3 regions of the Nonomuraea sp. NPDC005650 genome follow, and region 2 is predicted to be linked to each of the others. Evidence: riboswitches for the same ligand, from Rfam matches in the RefSeq annotation. Region 2 holds a riboswitch; each other region holds the start of a gene.
The links. A riboswitch is a leader RNA that binds a small molecule or an ion and turns the genes downstream of it on or off. The one in region 2 is predicted to bind thiamine pyrophosphate.
Positions count from the first base shown of each region.

Region 1: linked by a shared signal. The riboswitch ahead of ABZS69_RS34895 (cytosine permease) and the one ahead of thiO (glycine oxidase ThiO) in region 2 are both predicted to bind thiamine pyrophosphate.
Region 3: linked by a shared signal. The riboswitch ahead of tenA (thiaminase II) and the one ahead of thiO (glycine oxidase ThiO) in region 2 are both predicted to bind thiamine pyrophosphate.

Region 1 is NZ_JBEXCR010000022.1:136,500-140,480, reverse strand. It holds gene ABZS69_RS34920 (GPP34 family phosphoprotein) at 1-313, opposite strand, end outside; gene ABZS69_RS34915 (TenA family protein) at 337-942, shown strand; gene ABZS69_RS34910 (DNA-formamidopyrimidine glycosylase family protein) at 990-1,868, shown strand; gene ABZS69_RS34905 (helix-turn-helix domain-containing protein) at 1,865-2,278, shown strand; gene ABZS69_RS34900 (rhodanese-like domain-containing protein) at 2,275-2,598, shown strand; TPP riboswitch at 2,663-2,780, shown strand; gene ABZS69_RS34895 (cytosine permease) at 2,770-3,981, shown strand, end outside.
Region 2 is NZ_JBEXCR010000001.1:550,274-554,254, forward strand. It holds gene ABZS69_RS02495 (polyprenyl synthetase family protein) at 1-119, shown strand, start outside; gene thiE (thiamine phosphate synthase) at 342-980, opposite strand; gene ABZS69_RS02505 (Rv2175c family DNA-binding protein) at 958-1,332, opposite strand; gene ABZS69_RS02510 (FAD-dependent oxidoreductase) at 1,363-2,532, opposite strand; TPP riboswitch at 2,587-2,704, shown strand; gene thiO (glycine oxidase ThiO) at 2,694-3,809, shown strand; gene thiS (sulfur carrier protein ThiS) at 3,806-3,981, shown strand, end outside.
Region 3 is NZ_JBEXCR010000089.1:2,380-6,360, forward strand. It holds gene ABZS69_RS65110 (BTAD domain-containing putative transcriptional regulator) at 1-774, shown strand, start outside; gene tenA (thiaminase II) at 786-1,469, opposite strand; TPP riboswitch at 1,461-1,556, opposite strand; gene ABZS69_RS65120 (hypothetical protein) at 1,692-3,812, opposite strand.

The sequences.
Region 1 (3,981 bases), on a different contig from region 2:
ACTCCGCCAGCCTGGTGAGCAGGCGCGTGCGAAGCTTGCCCGACTGCAGCCGCTGGACCCACCAGGCGGGCTTGCGCTCCTTGCCCTCCCCGGCGATGCGGGCCAGCGTGGCGTCCAGCTCAGGATCGCCGAGCGGGGACGGGTCCTTGACCGTCACCTTCTTGTCCGACAGCTCCACCCGGTCGTTGACGGCCAGCTCGGCGAGGATCGCGCCGGCGAGGGCGGGGTCGAGCTGGGTCCCGGAGACGAGCTGCGTGCCCTTCTCGTCGTTGTAGGCGAGCAGGAGCAGTTCCTCGGCGATCGTCACAGTCATGCTTCGACACTAACCTCCCAGCCATGACCATCTCGGAGAAGTTGCACGCCATCGGCCGCCCGCTGCTCCGGGCGCAGCTCGACCATCCCACCGTGGCCGGCATCGCACGTGGCGACCTGCCCGAGCCGGTGTTCAGGTCGTGGCTGGAGCAGGACTACCTGTTCCTGCTCGACTACGTACGGGTGTTCGCGCGGCTGGCCTGGCAGGCGCCCGCCGGGCATCTGGGTGACCTGGTGGACCTGGCGCACACCACGTACCACGACGAGCTGAGCCTGCACAGGTCGCTGTCGGCGGGGTTCGGCGCCGATCTGGAGGGGGCGGTGAAGGGGCCGGCGTGCGCGGCGTACACGACGTTCCTGCTGGAGTCGGCGGCGTCCTATGGGGAGGGGCTGGCCGCGCTCTATCCCTGCATGTGGGGATATTCGAGTCTTGGGCGGATATTGGCGGAGAATCCGCCTGTTGAGCCGAGATATCGGGCTTGGGTGGACACGTACGCCGATCCCGGGTTCGCGGCGCTCACCGAGCGGATCGCGCAGATGATCGACGAGGCCGGTCCGGATCCGGCGCGGGCCGAGGCGCTGTTCGCCGAGGGGATGGCGCACGAGCTGGCCTTCTGGAGCGTGCCGTAGCCGTCCACAGGCTGTGGATGGTCGGGGCGCGCACGTACCCTGGTGGCATGCCGGAACTACCCGAAGTGGAGTCGCTCACCCACTTCCTGCGCGAGCGGGCCGTGGGCCGCACGGTGCTGGGGGTCGACGTGGTGGCCATCCAGGCGCTCAAGACGTTCGACCCGCCCGTGACCGCGCTCGGCGGGCTGACCATCACCGGCGTGGCGAGGCACGGAAAGTTCCTCGACCTCGACTGCGACGGCCTCCACCTGGTCATCCACCTGGCCCGCGCGGGGTGGCTGCGCTGGCGCGACGACCTGTCGGGGGCCAAGCCCGTGCGACCGGGCAAGGGCCCGCTCGCCGTACGCGTCCGGCTGGCGCCCGACGAGGAGGGACTGGCGCCCGGGTTCGAGCTGACGGAGGCGGGGACGCAGAAGCGCCTGGCCGCCTATGTCACGAAAAATCCGGACGAGATCCCCGGCGTCGCCGCCCTCGGCCCCGACCCCCTCGACGAGTCCTTCACCGTCGACGCGCTCAAAGGCATCCTGGGCGGCAGCCGCACCCAGATCAAGGGGCTGCTGCGCGACCAGAAGATCATCGCCGGCATCGGCAACGCGTACTCGGACGAGGTGCTCCACGCGGCGAAGATGTCCCCGTTCAAGATCGCGGCCACGCTGACGGACGCGCAGATCGCCGACCTGCACGAGGCCATCGTCACCACCCTGGGGGAGGCCGTGGAGCGGGCGCACGGGCTGGCGGCCAAGGACCTCAAGGCGGAGAAGAAGTCGGGACTGCGGGTCCACAACCGCGCCGGGCAGCCGTGCGACGTCTGCGGCGACACGATCCGGGAGGTGTCCTTCGCGGACTCCTCGCTGCAGTACTGCCCCACCTGCCAGACCGGCGGCAAGCCCCTCGCCGACCGCCGCCTGTCCCGCCTTCTCAAATGAACTGCGAGGGCCCTTTGGACCCGCTCGACGACTACGACGTGCGGCAGTGGGACACCCGCGAGGACTGCGAGGTGCGCCAGATCCTCGACCGCATCGCGGACAAGTGGTCGCTGCTCGTGATCGCCCTGCTCGACTGCCAGAGCCTGCGCTTCACCCAGCTCCGCCGCGAGATCGACGGCGTCAGCCAGCGCATGCTCAGCGTGACCCTGCGCCAGCTCGAACGCGACGGCCTCGTCAGCCGCACGGTCCACCCCGTCGTGCCGCCCAGGGTGGACTACGCGCTCACGCCGCTCGGCCGCACGCTGCACGAGACCATCAAGTCGCTGGTCACCTGGACGGAGGCGCACCAGGAGGAGATCGCCGAGGCGCGTGCGGCCTACGACGCCAGGCGCGAGATGATGGAGTCATGACCGTTCCTGAGATCGAGGCCAGTGCCGTTCCCGCAGACGCTTACCTGCTCGACGTCCGTGAGCAGGACGAATGGGTCGCGGGGCACGCCCCTGAGGCCGTGCACATCCCCATGACGCAGATTCAAGGGCGGGTCGAGGAGGTGCCCGGCGACCGCACGGTCTACGTCGTCTGCCGGGTGGGCGGCCGGTCCCTGCAGGTCGCGGCCTGGCTCAACCAGCTCGGGCGCGACGCCGTCAACGTCGGCGGCGGCATGCAGTCGTGGGAGTTCGCGCGCCTTCCGATGGTCAGCGAGACCGGGCAGCAGCCGTTCGTGGCGTGAAACCTTGGTGAAGGCCCCACTGTGGCGGTTTCGCCGCCACTAAGGCATGATGAGGGCGCCAACTGCAGATTGTCGCGGGAGCTCGGGGTTTCGCCGGGCTGAGAGGGCAGCCATAGATCCGCTGCCGACCGCCTGAACCTGTCCGGGTAATGCCGGCGTAGGGAGTGCGCGATGACGCATGTCGTCGACGAAGTTCCGCTGACTCTTGAAGGCAGGCCGCCGAAGACCCTGGGCGTGCTCGACCAGGGCGCGCTCTGGGCGAACCTCGGAGTCAGCCTCCTGGGCTTCTCCGGGGCGTCCCTCCTGCTCAACCCCTTGGGCAACGCTCCCCTCAGCCTGGCCGCCGCGCTCCTGGCGACCGTGGTCGGCAGCCTGATCGGCACCGCCATGGTGGGCCTGTCCGCCGTGCCCGGCACCCAGACGGGGCAGCCCGCGATGGTGCTGCTGCGGGGCCTGTTCGGGGCAAAGATCTCGTACGTCCCCACGGTGCTGAACATCGTCCAGATGCTCGGCTGGGCCGCGTTCGAGCTGTGGGTGATCGCCAAGGCGGCCAGCGCGATCTTCGGCGCCGTGCCGTACCAGGTGTGGGTGGTCGCGGCGGGGGTGCTGACCACGGCGCTCACGATCTGGCCGCTCGGGTCCATCAGGCTGCTGCGGCGGTACGTCACCATCGGCGTGGTCGTGTCGATGGTGTGGTTCGCCTGGCACTTCCTGACCAGCGCGCCCGCGCACACCGGCGGGTCCTGGACGGCGTTCGCCCCGGCCGTGGACTACGTGATCGCGCTGTCGGTGTCGTGGGTGCCGATGGCGGCCGACTTCGCCCGGCACTCCAGGTCGAGCAGGGCCGCGTTCACCGGCGTGGTCGGCGGCTACACGCTGGCCCAGGTGGCCTGCCTGGGCCTGGGCGTGTTCGCGGTGGCCCTGGCGGGGGCGGACAACGTGGCGGCCGATCCGACGTCGGTGTTCGGCCCGTTCGTGGCGGTGCCGCTGGGCGCGCTGTTCTTCGCGATCCTGGTGCTGCGCGAGACGGACCAGTCGTTCGCCAACGTCTACTCCACCACGGTCTCGCTGCAGAACCTGATGCCGCGGGTGGACCGGCGCGTCTTCTCCGTCGCCATCGGCGTGCTGAGCGTCGCGATCGCCCTGGTCGTGGACGTCAACTCCTACGGGGCGTTCCTGGGCGTGATCGGGGCGATCTTCGTGCCGATGTTCGCGGTGCTGGCCGTGGACTACTTCGTGCTGGGCGGCTCGCGCGGCTGGAACACCGCGGAGGACGCGCCCTCACGCTGGTCGAGGCTGGTGCCGTGGGCCCTCGGCTTCGTGGCGTACTGGCTGGCGACCGCCACGCCCCCGGACACGGCGTGGGGGGCCTTCTGGCAGTCG
Region 2 (3,981 bases):
ACCTGATCGGCGAGTATCTGGCGGACGCGCTGTCCGCGCTCGACGGGGCGCCGATCGCGGCCGAGGCGCGCACGGCGCTGACGGAGCTGGCCATCGCGGCCACCTCCCGCAAGACCTGACCACACGATCTGAGCGCGCCACGATCTGGGTGCGCAGCGCGGCCTGGCCGGGCGAGCGGGCCCGCGGTCCGGAGGCGCCCGCGGGGTCGCGAGCGCCCTCGGTGGGCGGGAAGCCCCTGCGATCAGGGCCCCTGTGGTCAGGGAACCCCTTCGGTCAGGAGGCCTGGTGTGGTCAGGCCTCCTGTGGTCATGGGGCTTCGGGTGGTCAGGGGGCTCGGGTGGTCAGAAGGTGGACAGGCGTTTGGCGAACTCCGCCGCCGCCGCGCCCGGATCCTCCGCGTCCGTGATCGCCCGTACGACCACCACGCGGCGCACGCCGTACGACATCACCTCGTCCAGGTTCGCGAGGTCGATGCCGCCGATCCCGAACCACGGCCGCGAGGTCTCCAGCGCGGCCGCGTGCCGGAGCAGCGGCGGGCCGGGGGCCGGGCGGCCGGGCTTGGTGGGCGTGGGCCAGATGGGGCCGCAGCAGAAGTAGTCGACGCCCGGCTCCGCTGCCGCGGCGGAAGCCTCGGCCACGGAGTGGGTGGACCGTCCGATGACGATGTCGTCGCCGAGTATCTCTCGCGCGACCGTCACAGGAAGGTCGTCCTGCCCCAGGTGGAGCACGTCAGGGCGGGCGGCGAAGGCGAGGTCCGCCCGGTCGTTGACGGCCAGGAGTTTGCCGTGCCGGTCGCAGGCGTCGCGGAAGATTTCGAGGAGCGCGAGTTCGTCGCGAGCCTCCAGACCCTTCTCCCGCAGCTGGATGATGTCCACGCCGCCGGCCAGCACCGAGTCGAGGAACTCCGCGAGGTCGCCGCGGTCGCGGCGGCCGTCGGTGCAGAGATAGAGGCGGGCCTCAGAAACCGAGGGCTTGGGCACGCCGCTTGACCTCAGTGTGACGGCCGGCCTTGATCGCGTCGATGGGCGATCCGGGCAGGGACTCGTCGGGGGTGAAGAGCCAGCGCAGCGACTCGACATCGTCGTAGCCGGCGTCCAGCAGCACGGTCAGTGTGCCGGGTAGGCCCTTCCTCACATCCTTTCCATCGAGGAACACCGCGGGCACCTGCGGCCCGCCGCTCCCCCGGCGAACGCCGAGCAGCTTGTGGTCCTTGAGGAGTTGCTTGGCCCGCCCAATCGAAAGGTCGAGGCGCGAGGCCACTTCGGGGAGAGTGAGCCACTCGTCTACGAGCTGGTCGGTCTCCCGGTCGATCTGTGCAACAGAAAGCGTCACGAAACCACAACTACCACATGCCGTCCTTGCTCAAACAACACAATCCCGTAGGGAGACTTCTGGATCTACCAGGCGTTCCGCGTCAAGACGGTGTCCGGCGTCGATGATCCTACGCCCCTGTACGAGGTCCCGCGGCCGGTCCACGGCCAGCACCGCGGCGAGGACGTCGTCGGCCGTGAGCCAGACGGCCGACCACTTGCCCTCGGGCTCGCCGCGATAGATCAGCCGTTCCCCTGCCAAATGATGACCCGCATATTGCACCATATGTCCGAACTGCTCCGACCAGAAGTACGGAACGGGATCGTACGCGACGTCCTCGCCCAGCAGGCTCGCGGCGGCCACCTCGGGGGCGTTGAGCGCGGTGTCCCAGTGCTCGACCCTGAGCCTGGTCTGCCAGCGGCGCGACCACCAGGCGGCGCAGTCGCCGACGGCGACCGTGTTCGGGAGGGAGGCGCGCAGGTGCTCGTCCACGACGACGCCGTTGTGCAGGTCGATGTCGGCGCCGGTGAGCCATTCGACGGCCGGGCGCACGCCGATGCCCGTGACCACCACGTGGGCGTCCACGAACTCGCCGCCCACCAGCCGCACGCCGCCCTCGTCCACGGAGTCGACCATGGTGTCGAGCCGCAGGTCGATGCCGTCGTACCAGCGCTCGGTGCGGGCCCCGATCTCGGCGCCGACGGCCATGGCGAGCGGCGCCGGGCCGGCCTCGATCACGGTCACCGCGCACCCGGCGCGGCGGGCGGCGGTGGCCACCTCAGCGCCGATCCAGCCGGCGCCGATGACCGCGACGCGGGCGCCGGGGACGAGCATGGCCCTGAGCTCGTGGGCGTCGTCGAGCGTGCGCAGCACGTGCTGCGGGCCGTCGCCGGGCAGCCTGATCGGCTCGGCGCCGGTGGCGATGACCAGCCCGTCGTAGCCGATCTCGCCCTCGGTCGTCTCCACGACCCCCTCGCGCAGCGCCTTGGCGCTGACCCCGGGCTGGAAGTCCACGTCGATCGCGGCCAGGTCGGTGTCGACGAAGCTGGTGTCGGCGTCGCCGAACAGCACGGCCTTGGACAGGGGCGGACGGTCGTAGGGGCGATGCCGCTCCTCGCCGATCAGCGTGACCCTCCCCCCGAACCCCCGCGTGCGCAACGCCTCCACGGTGCGCACTCCGGCCAGGCCAGCTCCCACCACCACGACTCGGTTCACGTTCATGACCCTAACGTGGGGCGGTGTCGGGGCGTCGCAGCGAGGCCGTAGGCTGGAGGACGTAAGACGCGCGGGAGTCCGGCCGTGACCGGGCTGAGAGGAAGGCTGCCTTCGGGCCTTCGACCGCAAGACACCTGATCCGGATCATGCCGGCGAAGGGAGCGCGGATGGATGTGATCGTGGGCGGCGGGGTCGTCGGGCTCTCCGCGGCCTGGCGGCTGGCCCGCGCGGGGCGGCCCGTCACCCTGGTCGACCCGGCCCCCGCCTCTGGGGCCTCACACGCGGCGGCGGGGATGCTGGCGCCGATCAGCGAGGTGACCTACACCGAGGCGCCGCTGTTGCGGCTCGGGGTGGCGTCGCTGCGCCGCTGGCCCGCCTTCGCCGCCGAGCTGGCCGCCGACGCGGGGCTGGCCGGCCCCGAGGCCCTGGACCTGCGCTCCGAGGGGACGCTCGACGTGGCGTTCGGGGCGGACGACCTGGCCGCGCTGGACGAGCTGGCCGCGTACCTGGACAAGCTGGAGCTGCCCGTCGAGCGGCTGACCGGCCGCGAGTGCCGCCGCCTTGAACCCATGCTGGCCCCCTCGGTGCGGGGCGGGCTGCTGGCCCCCGGCGACTCCTGGGTGGACCCGCGCCGCGTGACGGCGGCGCTGCTCGCCGCGCTCGACCGGCAGGGAGTCCCGCTGGTACGGGCCCGCGTGCGCGAGCTGCTGCGCGACGGCGCCCGGGTCACGGGCGTACGCCTGGAGCCGCCCGGCGGCGACGGCCGGCCGGCCGAGCTGCCGGCGGAGCGGGTGGTCCTGGCGGCCGGGGCGTGGAGCGCCGGGCTGGCCGAGCTGCCGGTGCGGCCGGTGAAGGGGCAGATCATGCGGTTGCGTTCGCCGCAGCCGCTGCTCACGCGATGCGTGCGCGGCACCGTGCACGGCACGCCGGTCTATCTCGTCCCCCGGGGCGACGGCGAGCTGGTGGTCGGGGCGACGCAGGAGGAGATGGGCTTCGACACCAGGGTGACCGCGGGCGGGCTCTACGAGCTGCTGCGGGACGCCAGGGAGCTGGTGCCGGGCGTCACCGAGCTGGAGGTCGCCGACGTGGTGGCCGGGCTGCGTCCGGGCACGCCGGACAACCTGCCGCTCATCGGCCCGAGCCGCACCCCGGGGCTGACGCTGGCCACCGGTCACCACCGGGGCGGCGTGCTCCTGGCGCCGCTCACGGCGGACATCCTGCTGGGCGAAGAGGGCGAGCTGGCGGCGTTGTGCGCCCCTGGGAGATTTCGGGAAATTTCATGATTGTGACGATCAACGGGGCCTCGCACGAGGTGACCGACGGCATGACCGTGGCGCAGGCCGTACGCACATTGACCACGGCCACCACCGGAGTGGCCGTGGCCGTGAACGACGAGGTGGTCACGCGGAGCTCGTGGGAGACGACGGCGCTCAGCGACCGTGACCGGGTGGAGGT
Region 3 (3,981 bases), on a different contig from region 2:
ACGCACCGCCTCGCCCTGGACAGCGCCCGCGCGGCCGGCGACCGCCACGGGGAGGCCGCCATGCTCCGCGGCCTGGCCCAGGTCTGCCTCTACCAGGACCGCTACGCCGAGGCCGAGGACATGTTCCGGCGGGCCCGCGTCATCTTCCACGAGCTGGGCGACACGCGCAGCGAGGCCATCTCGATCTGCGGGCTGGCGGCGGTCAACCAGTTCTCCAACCGGCACCTGAAGGCGCTCGGGTCCTTCCGGCACGCGCTGGCCATGTTCCTGGCCATCGGCGACCGCAGCGGCGAGGCGTACGCGCGGCAGGCGATCGGGCGCGTCTACCTGTCGCTGCGGGACCTGCGGCAGGCGTCCAGGTGGCTCGGGGACGCGCTGCGGCTGGCCGAGGAGCTCGGCGACGCCCACCGCGAGGGCTGCGTGTCGATGCAGCTCGGCCGCCTGTACGACCTGTCCGCCGAGTCGGAGCGGGCCATGCGCTTCCAGGGGCACGCGCTGGACATCTTCGAGGCGCTCGGCGATCGCCACTGCGGCGCGTACGCGATGCGGAACCTGGGCGGGCTCCAGGTGGCCAGGGGCCACCGGTCGGACGGCTCCGACCAGCTGGAGCGCTCCCTGGTGATCTTCCAGCAGCTGGGTGACCGCAGCGGGGAGGCGGACACGTACCAGACGCTCGGGGAGCTCTACCGCTCCTCCGGGCGCGCCGCGCTGGCCACGCACTACCTGCACCAGGCCCGCGAGCTGCGCAGGGAGCTCAGCGAGTCGTTCGCGTGAGGCCAGGGTGCCTAGGAGAGCCATTGTCCGGTGGGCCAGGTCTCCAGGCGCCAGGCGCTGTCCCAGAACATCCACTCGTACTCGGTGGCCCGGCAGAACGCCTCGTCCATCGCCCGGCGCGTCCCGGGGTCGGCGGTCTCGGCCAGCCGGTCGGCGATGGCCTTGGCCTGCTCGACCGAGGCGGCGAAGGCGGGGTCGGAGTAGGTGCCGATCCAGGTCCCGTACGGGTGCTCGGCCGCGCCCGCCGTGCGTTCGAGCAGCGCCGCGCCGACGTCCTGGTAGACCCAGAAGCACGGCAGCACGGCGGCGGCCAGCACGGGCAAGGGGGCGGCGAGGGCCGTGGCCTGGAGGTAGGAGGAGTAGGCCAGGCAGGTCGGCGAGGTGGCCACGGCCGCCGTCTCCTCGGCCGTCAGCCCGAACTGCTCCAGGTAGCCGGTGTGCAGGGCCCGCTCGACGACCAGCGCCGTGTGCGCGCTCTGCGCGAAGAACGCGGCGTCGGCCGGGGAGGTGGCGCGGGCCGAGGCCGTGGCGAGGACCTTGGAGTAGGCCACCAGGTAGCGCCCGTCCTGGACGAGGTAGAACGCGAAGCGCTCCCGGTCGAGGGTGCCGTCGCCGAGCGCGGTGTTGAACGGGTGGTCGTGGATCGCCTTGAGCAGCGTGGCCGTGCGCGTCCAGAGCTCATCACAGAAGGTCACCGATGACGTCCCTTCGCTAGTGCGAACTAGATCAGGTTCGACGGGTGTGATCTCAGCCCGGCAGCCCGGGCACCCCGCGTCGCGTTCAACGCTAGCAGAAGGCACGGCCCGGTCGTGAGGAAGGCTCGGAAGCTAGACAGCCAGCAGGCCCGTGGGGCCTACCTGGATTCGAACCAGGAGAAGGAAGCTCCCGAATGGCCTCACGACCGGAGGTCGAACGTATCAGGCGGGGATCAGTTCGTGCAGCGTGCCGGGTGTGTAGACGCGCGCCCCCGCCGGGAGGTCGGCCGGCGCCTCCAGGCCGATGTAGGTGGTGTGCCCGGCCGTGGAGCTCTTCGCGCGCAGCAGGTCGGCCAGGTAGCGGACGCGCAGGTAGTCGCGTTCGACGATGGAGCGCACCAGCAGGGAGGCGGTGACGCGGTTGCCCTCCACCTGGTTGAAGCCGGGGTCGCCGTTCAGGTAGAGGTGCAGCCACTTCACCAGCCAGCCGCCGTCGCCGCCGCGCAGGAAGACGAGCGGCAGGGCGACCGCGCCGGAGCCGCGCAGGTCCGACTTCATGCGCACGGTACGCGGCTCGAACGGCCTGCCCTCCTGCGCGGCGTCCCTGGTCATGTATCCGAAGAACGCCTCGGCGGCCTCGTCGAACCGCTCCCCGGCGTAGATGTGCACCTGCGGGATGATGATCGGCTGGGTCGCGGCGGCGAGCAGGATGTTGATGAACTCGGACGCGCCCTCGGGCGCCTCGGTGAGGTCGCCGGAGTACTCGGCGAAATCGTTGGTGTAGTTCGTCCAGGAAATGTGCGTCGGGTTGTCGTAGGAGTCGTCGAGCATGAGGGCGGACAGGTCGTAGTCGGTGCGCTGCCCGGCCTCGCGCCAGTGGACGAAGAACCTGAGCAGCTCGCCGTCCACCGCCGAGACCGAGCCCCGGGGCAGCATGCCGAGGCCGGGCGCGACGGCCTTGCCGGACAGCGGCAGGGCGACGTCGAGCACGTCGGGATCGACGATCAGCTCGCCGGGGTCGGGGAGGCGGCGGGTGATCTCCTCGTCCAGGATGGCCAGGGTCCGCGACAGTGCCTCCTCCGCCAGCGGCGAACGGGAGTCGGGGGTCGCCCACGCCCTGCCGTACCGGTTGGTGAAGACGCGGCCCGCGACGGGGGCGAGCCGGTTCTGCAGATGCTCGCGCAGCGACAGCAGGACGCGGCCGGAGGCGCCGGCGGCGGCTCTTTCCGCCGCATCCAGCACGTCCGTGGCGTCCGGCGCGTCCGTCGCGCGCAGCAGGTGGTCGAGGCGGCGCAGCAGCGCGCCGGGCGCCTTCTCCAGCAGCTTCACCGCCTCGGCGGTGCGGCCCGCCGACAGGGCGGCCTCGACCCTGCTGTCCAGGCTCTCGGCCCGGCGCGTGCCCCTGGCCGTTTCGAAGACGGCGGCGGCGTTGGGGAACTGCGGGTACTCGTGGGGGTGCAGCCGCTCGCCGAGGCGCTTCCACTCCTCCCGGTGGCGCGGCACGTCGCCGAGCTTGGCCGGGGACGCGACCGCGTCCAGGGCTCCCAGCAGGGCGCGGCGCTCGGCGCGGCGGAACGAGCGGAACCTGGTGGGCTCGGCCAGCGTGACGTCGCCGCCCGAGCAGCCGCAGGCGAGCCGGAGCACGTCGGTCACCGTGTCGACCAGCAGCGGCCGGCCGCCCGCGAGGCGGACCTCGTTGACGATCGCGCGGTTCTCGCGCACGGGGATGCGCTCGGGCTCGTCGGCGCAGAACCTGGCCAGCAGCCGCAGCGCTTCCAGGTCCTCGGCGGCCAGGGGCACCTCGGAGCCCGCCAGGGAGAAGTAGAGCTCCCGCGCCTCCGACTCCAGGCTCCCGCCCAGCTCCAGCACGCTCACCCGGTCACCGGCCAGCGGGATCAGCTCGTCGTGCGCGGCCAGCAGGTCCGCGTAGGTGTGCTGGTAACGGCCGTATCCGGGCAGGGAGAGCAGGTTGAGCGTGGAGGTCCGAACGCGTGCGGCGGCGACCGGGTCGAGCAGCGCCTCGCGCAGCAGCCCGGCCCAGAACTCCAGCGTGTCGGGCACGTTCTTGGGGAAGTCGAGGAAGTAGGCGTTGTGCTGGACGTGGTCGCCGACGAGGGTGCGGACGGCGGCCAGAATGCGGACGCCGAGGTCGACCACGGTCTCGCCGCGCAGCCCCGACAGCCGCTCGAGCAGCGTGGCCGAGCACGTGAAGCCGACGCTGAGCAGCGCCGCGTCGAGCTGGCGGGCGGCGGTCTCGCCCCAGCCGGACGCGGAGCCGGCGGGGGCGGCGCCGATGGGGACGCGCAGCCGGCGGGCGATGACGAGCCTTTCCAGAGTGTCCACGAACGGCACCATATAGCCGGGACACGCCCGAACGCCGGGGGTTTTCCGTGGGCCCTGAACGAAAATGACCATGGTCAGCGCCAAGGGCCACCCGCGCGCCCCGGCCGGGCGCAGCACACCCGCCCGCGCCGGCGCGGCCAGGACCCCGGCGCCGCCCACCACCGCGATC